DNA from 2 places in the Mycobacterium malmoense genome. Region 1 is predicted to be linked to the other one. Evidence: riboswitches for the same ligand, from Rfam matches in the RefSeq annotation. Region 1 holds a riboswitch; the other holds the start of a gene.
The links. A riboswitch is a leader RNA that binds a small molecule or an ion and turns the genes downstream of it on or off. The one in region 1 is predicted to bind magnesium.
Positions count from the first base shown of each region.

Region 2: it holds a riboswitch for magnesium, as region 1 does, so the genes downstream of both, K3U93_RS05340 (PE family protein) here and K3U93_RS10770 (Rv1535 family protein) in region 1, are expected to answer to the same signal.

Region 1 covers NZ_CP080999.1:2,301,867-2,305,575, forward strand. Annotated here, with positions in the region: gene K3U93_RS10765 (nitronate monooxygenase) at 1-556, shown strand, start outside; M-box (ykoK) riboswitch at 758-928, shown strand; gene K3U93_RS10770 (Rv1535 family protein) at 1,218-1,457, shown strand; gene ileS (isoleucine--tRNA ligase) at 1,770-3,709, shown strand, end outside.
Region 2 covers NZ_CP080999.1:1,122,227-1,125,935, forward strand. Annotated here, with positions in the region: gene K3U93_RS05330 (hypothetical protein) at 99-434, shown strand; gene K3U93_RS05335 (hypothetical protein) at 1,137-1,400, opposite strand; M-box (ykoK) riboswitch at 1,779-1,955, shown strand; gene K3U93_RS05340 (PE family protein) at 2,394-2,693, shown strand; gene K3U93_RS05345 (PPE family protein) at 2,757-3,709, shown strand, end outside.

The sequences.
Region 1 (3,709 bases):
CACCGAGGCCGGCGGCCACACCGGCGAGGTGGCCACCATGGTGTTGGTCCCCGAGGTCGTAGATGCCGTCTCGCCGACGCCCGTGCTGGCCGCGGGCGGGATCGCCCGCGGCCGCCAGGTGGCCGCGGCCCTGGCCCTGGGTGCCGAGGGCGTGTGGTGCGGATCGGTGTGGCTGACCACCGAAGAGGCGGAGACGGCCCCCGTGGTCAAGGAGAAGTTTTTGGCCGCCAGCTCCTCGGACACGGTGCGGTCGCGGTCGATGACCGGTAAGCCGGCGCGGATGCTGCGCACGGCCTGGACCGACGAGTGGGACCGGCCGGACACCCCCGACCCCCTCGGCATGCCGCTGCAGACCGCGCTGATCACCGACTCGCAGGTGCGCATCAACCAGGCGGCCGGCCACCAGGGCGCCAAGGCTCGCGAGCTGGCGACCTACTTCGTCGGTCAAGTGGTCGGCTCACTCGACCGGGTGCGCCCTACGCGCTCGGTGGTGCTCGACATGGTCGAGGAGTTCATCGACACCATCGGGCGGCTCGAGGGCCTGGTCGATAAGTGACCAGCCCGACTCGCCGGCGGCCGACTTCGTCGTCGCGCCGGTGCTTGACGCGGGCCGCGCCCGCGCGTCTAACCCATGTGCGCAGGTCTGGCGCTGAAGCTGGTTAAAAGCTGTGTGTGCTCGTAGTAAATACATAAAAATTCCGAAACACGGGACGGATCGCATTGACCGCGTCATACCCGTCGTGCATTATCGGTGGCGTATGCACCTCGTTAGGTGAGGCGTCTGCACGAATACAGGCCACTGACCCCGAACGTCCAAAGACGCCCCGGGTCAGGACAGCTCTTCCCGGCTTAAGGGTTGAGCCCAGGTGGCTTCCGGGATAACCGGACACGTCATGCAGTGCCAAAGCTCTGACGAGAGGGGTGCGGATCGCCGACGGTCGTCGGTTTCTGTACTCCTTTTGGTGTGCACAGCTCGTGCGGGCAATCGCACGCGTCGCGACCGTTGAGGAGGTGAGGGACGTATGAGTTCCAGCGACAGTCCGGACCGAAGTCCGAGCTTTGTTTCGTCCCGATCCGGTCTCCGGCACGACGTTCTCAGCTGAGTCGTTTTAGCGCTCATTGGCTTCGCGGCCAAGCGTTCTGGGATCGGAACCACTGCGGGACGGGACACGTCAGTCCATTCAGTGCTCGTTTGGTATTCCCTCTAGGAGGCGATCATGACCGCAGTTTTGTACGACGAAGTGGTGGCCGTAGCGCCCGCCCCCAAGCTCACGGTGGTGCGCGATGCAGCCCCGACTCAGGCCCCCGCGCCCAAGAAGGCGACGGCTCGCGTCGAGGGTCGGACCATCGTCATCAGCGACCCGCTGGTGGATGGCGCCGCTCATCTGCTGAGCATCGCCGTGCGTCACGTGTACGCGGCGCTGTGGCGGGTTGGTCTGCTCGAAGTCCGGGCTTAGTCCGGTGGGCAGGGAGCAGCCCCGAGGGGTTATCCGGCTGCAGGGCGGCCCTGCGGCCAGGTAACCCCTCGGAGCCTTTTTGCGGTGCTTCAGTAGAATCGACACACTGGCATCGATCCGGCTATCACCGGGGAGCCTTCGGAAGAACAGCCAGCCTGGCTCAGTAGAACCGAACGGGTAGGCCCGTCACAGCCCTCAATGAGCGGCCACGCGAAAGCGCGGCAAGCGGGGTGGTACCGCGGCGCTCGCGCAGGTCGCGCGTCGTCGTCCCCGGCCTGAGCATGGAATTGGGCGCAGGAGACGACGCACGTGGTGACCGATAACGCCGAAGTCAAGGCCTATCCGAAGCCGGCCGTCGGGGCGCCCGACTTTCCGCAGCTCGAGCTCGAGGTTCTTGACTACTGGGCCCGTGACGACACCTTCCGGGCCAGCATCGCCCGCCGCGACGGCGCCCCGGAGTATGTGTTCTACGACGGTCCGCCGTTCGCCAACGGGCTGCCGCACTATGGCCACCTGCTCACCGGCTATGTCAAGGACATCGTTCCGCGCTACCGCACCATGCGCGGCTACAAGGTGGAGCGCCGCTTCGGTTGGGACACCCATGGGCTGCCGGCCGAACTGGAAGTCGAGCGCCAGCTGGGCATCACCGACAAGTCCCAGATCGACGACATGGGGATCGCCGCCTTCAACGAAGCCTGCCGCGAATCGGTGTTGCGCTACACCGACGAATGGCGGGCGTACGTGACGCGCCAGGCGCGCTGGGTCGACTTCGACAACGACTACAAGACGCTCGATCCGCCCTACATGGAGTCGGTGATCTGGGCGTTCAAACAGCTGTGGGACAAAGGCCTGGCCTATGAGGGCTATCGGGTGCTGCCGTACTGCTGGCGCGACGAAACCCCGCTTTCCAACCACGAATTGCGGATGGACGACGACGTCTACCAAAGCCGCCAGGACCCGGCTCTGACCGTCGGTTTCCAAGTGGTGGGCGGCCCGGTGGATGGTGCCTACCTGCTGGTGTGGACGACGACGCCGTGGACGCTGCCGTCGAACCTCGCGGTCGCCGTCAATCCGGAGGTGACCTACGTCGTGGTCCGGGCGGGCGATCGTCGTTTCGTGCTGGCCGAGGCCCGGCTGGGCGCCTACGCCCGCGAGTTGGGCGAACAGCCCGAGATACTGGGCACCTATCGCGGCGCCGACCTGCTCGGCATGCGTTATCTGCCGCCGTTCCCGTATTTCATGGACTCGCCCAAGGCATTTCGGGTGCTCCCGGGCGACTTCGTGACCACCGAGGACGGCACCGGGATCGTGCACATGGCGCCGGCCTACGGCGAGGACGACATGGCGGTCTCGGAGGCGGCCGGCATCGCGCCGGTCACGCCGGTCGATTCCAAGGGCCGCTTCGACGCCACCGTCCCGGATTACCAGGGGCAGCACGTCTTTGACGCCAACGCCCAGATCATCCGCGACCTGAAGAACGGCGGTGGCCCGGCGGCGGTCAACGGCGCGGTGGTGCTGCGGCACGAAACCTACGAGCACCCCTACCCACACTGCTGGCGATGCCGCAACCCGCTGATCTACCGGGCGGTGTCGTCGTGGTTCGTCGCGGTCACCGAATTCCGGGACCGCATGGTCGAACTCAACCAGCAGATCACCTGGTACCCCGAACACGTCAAGGACGGCCAGTTCGGCAAGTGGCTGGCCGGCGCGCGCGATTGGTCGATCTCGCGAAACCGCTACTGGGGCACGCCGATTCCGGTGTGGAAGTCGGACGACGCCGCCTATCCGCGCATCGACGTGTATGGCAGCCTCGACGAGCTGGAGCGCGACTTCGGGGTGCGGCCCACCAACCTGCACCGGCCCTACATCGACGAGCTGGTTCGGCCCAACCCCGACGACCCCACCGGTCGCAGCACGATGCGGCGCATCCCCGACGTGCTCGACGTGTGGTTCGACTCGGGCTCGATGCCGTACGCGCAGGTGCACTACCCGTTCGAGAATTCCGATTGGTTCGACGGCCACTATCCGGGTGACTTCATCGTCGAATACATCGGCCAGACCCGCGGCTGGTTCTACACGCTGCACGTGCTGGCCACCGCGCTGTTTGACCGGCCGGCGTTCAAAACCTGTGTGGCGCATGGGATCGTGCTGGGCTCCGACGGCCAGAAGATGAGCAAGTCGCTGCGCAACTATCCCGACGTCTCCGAGGTGTTCGACCGCGACGGCTCCGATGCCATGCGGTGGTTCCTGAT
Region 2 (3,709 bases), 1.2 Mb from region 1:
CCCGGCTGGTGCGGTTTGGCCCCGAACGCCGTACGGACCCACCACGTCAACGCGCTGGCGATGTTGGGTCGTCAACTGCATAACGCGGGCTCATCTTGTTGGCCGGCACCGTGATCGTTTCGTACTTCCTCGGTGACGGCGTGCAGGCGGTCATGATCGGCGTAATCCTGGCGCCCAGCACAAGTTTGACGAATATCGTGCCGGGCACGCTCCGCCGAGTTACACGGACGGGTGCACGGTTGGTGTGCATTGAAGATCTGGGCGACATCGACATCTTGATCACCGACAAGACAGGCACTTTGGTGCCAGAGACAGCGGTGGTCGCGCAAGACACCCGTGTGACCTTGTTCGCCGCCGGACGCCGGGTGGTAGCCGTGGCTGTCAAGCCAGCGGGCGAAGCGAAGTGTGTCGCCGCGGTCACCGAAATCTCATAGGAAGCCGTCTGGCGCCACCCAGTTGACGGGAACGGAGTCGCTTGTCGCTGGCGCCGTTTTTTTGGGAGCTGGTGGCGTGTCCACGGTGCGCCAGTGGCACAGGACGACATGGGAATTCCAAATACACTGGCGAACTACTCGCGCCTGGTGATTCGCTAGTGGTGACACTGCAATTGCTGCCGCCAATACGAGCGCGGTCATCGGTGCAACACCGTGTCCGCGAATGTTGGAGTGCTCCTTCGGAGCCTTTGTCGCTACCACTAAGGACATTCAGTGACCGCCACAAAGTCCACGGGGGTTTGCTCCCTGTGCATTAGACAATTTCTCTCCATAGAACCGCGACGGTGCGCCAACAAGTGTTGTTACGAAAGACATTGAAATCTTCCAAAATCCGTCACTTTCGGTAATCTAACGTTAACGAAGTCGATGACGTGGTTCTCGGTCTTGGTGGTTTAAAAACTTAACTTTGCAATGGTTCGGTAAGTGCAGCCACCGACTATGGATTCCATTGTTTTTGGAAAGTTGGATCACCTCAACCTGGGCGATCCAACACATATTGAACACACATATATGCAGCTCGTGATATCGGCAAGCGAACGCCGACTTATTTGAGAATCCTATGAAATCATCACAATTCGATGCGCGGACCAGGCGAATGTAGGATCATCACCGCAACGTCGGGATACGCAGGCAATGAGCCGGTCAGGCCAGACCATCCTTGGTCACCTGCTCAGGATTTACTGTGCTGATGGCTCGTAGCTGTACTGATGTGATGCCACTGCGGTCACCAGGCCGATCGCAGGGATGGAAGACGACGTTCCGAATGGTTATCGAGAAAGGTGGGACAATAGTCAACGCCAGAGGTACTGATCGGATGATCAGGTCGCGGCGATCAATCCGGATCCTGCGCATCCCTTCGTGACTGGCGGTTGGTGCCGCTGTGGCATTGATCTCGTGGATCGCCATCTTGCGCTCAGCCTCGCCCAGCCCGCCGCAGAATTACGCCGCGCGCGTAAATGGCGGGCCACCCGGATGGGTTTCCACATCCTGCTGCTGCTGGTCTTCTGTGTGGCCAGGATTCCGGCTTGCCAGAGGGCGGGCGCTGGCTCTACGGGCCGAAGATCCCAAGCAGGGTCAAGATGGTACGGCGAGTCCAGGCCGGGGGATCCGGTCCCGCATAACCGAAAGGCAAATCCCCTCAAGCTCCCCGCAATGTAGCCAGCCACGCAGGACCGCTTGCGCAAGGCAGAGGATGCACCGGGCATATGTCTATAACGTGAACGGTTTCCAACGCACGGCACTTAGGGTTGACTTAGTAACCTGTGGATGCCACCATCGTCTTTGCAAGCACCTCGTTAGGTGAGGCGTCCGCACGGATATAGGCCACTGACCTCGAACGTCGAAAGACGCCCAGGGTCAGGACAGCTCCTCCCGGATTAAGGGTTGAGCCCAAGTGGCTTCCGGTTCTGACAAAGCCGGATACGCCGTGTGGTGCCGAAGCTCTGACGAGAGGGGTGCCGCGTCCTGACATAGGCGCTTCTCCCCACTGTGCAAGGGTATAGCATCCCCGTGTGCCCTGGCTGTGAGGAGGTGAGAGCGAAATGAGTCCCGGCGATAGTCCGTATTCCAGATCGACGACCATTTCGTCGCGATCCGACCCCGCCTCGTTTCCACACCCAATCGGCTGACCGCGGGAGATTTGTCCGCAGGTCACCGTTTCGCAGGTTTGCCGTTGGGGTGCCGAAATTAGCCAAGGAGTAGCCACCAAGCCCGCGTCTGATCTCTTTTCGGAAGGAGAAGACCGATGTCGCTTGTTGTTCCGAAGCCAGCAGCGTTAGCTACGGCCGCCGATCACGTGAGCGGGCTCGATCCGCGATGAACCCTCAAAACGTGCTTGGTACTACCACAAAGCCCGTGCTCGATTCTATTCCCCCCAATATTCGTTAGGAGAAATTCCAAATGGTTTTTGTTACTACGCAGCCGGAATCGTTGGCCGCCGCCGCCCGCCGCTTGCAGCAGATCGGGTCGACGCTGGCCGCCCAGCACACTGCCACCACGGCGCCGATAACCGGGGTGGTGCCCGCGGCTGCCGATGAGGTGTCGTTCGTGACGGCGGCTAAGTTCGCGGCGCACGCCCAAACGTTTCAGGCGATGAGCGCACAAGCTGCCGCTATGCACCAGATGTTCGTCGCCACATTGGAGACCAGTGCCGGATCATACGCGGCTACCGAGGTAGCCAACGCAGCCGCAGCCCGCTGAGCACTTAGAGGGGGACCAGTGATTGATTTCGCGGCATTGCCGCCGGAAATTAACTCGGCCAGAATGTATTCGGGCCCCGGATCGGGACCGATGCTTGCCGCCGCCTCGGCCTGGAACGCGATCGCCGCTGAAATGCGTTCAGCGGCCGCCTCTTACGGCTCCGTAATCTCCGAGCTGACCAGCGAGAGTTGGTTTGGTCCGTCGTCGATGTCGATGTTGGCGGCGGCCGTGCCGTACGTGGACTGGCTGAGCACCACCGCGACCCAGGCCGAGCAGGCCGGCGGCCAGGCCAATGCGGCAGTGAACGCCTATGAGTCAGCGTTTGCCATGACGGTGCCGCCCATGGTCGTCGCGGCCAACCGTGCTGAGCTTGCGGCGCTGGTGGCGACCAACGTTTTCGGCCAAAACACCCCGGCGATCGCGGCCACCGAGGCCCAATACGCAGAAATGTGGGCACAAGATGCCGCGGCGATGAAAGGCTACGCCAGCGCCTCGGACATTGCCTCGGAATTGACTCCAATTAACTCCCCGCAATCCACCGCCAGCGTCGGCGGAGTGGCAGAGCAAGCCAATGCTGTTTCCCAGGCGGCCCAAACGCCGGCGGGAACTACGCAGTCGATACTGTCGTCGGCAACGTCGAACGCTGCTGGCTCGTCGTCTCTCGGATCGCTCGAGTCGTACCTGGCAGGCTTGTTCAGCGGCTCAGACAATTCGGCGCTGGGGAGCTTCTGGAATGGCAACTTTTTCAGCACCGCGGTCACCAACGGAGCCCTTGCTGGCGGCCCGTACAACCCGGAGTTCATCCTGCAAACCATCGCCGGTTTCAGCTTTCTGATGAATGCCGACAAGGCAGCGACGAGCGTTGCGGCGCTATCGGGTGCGGGGAACTTGTCAGGTCTGGGATCCGGTGCGCTCGGGTCAACAGAACTCGTCGGCCTGGGTGCCGCCGCGTCGGCCGAGATGGGCCATGCGCACCTGGTAGGGGCGGTGTCGGTGCCAGCCAGCTGGACGTCTGC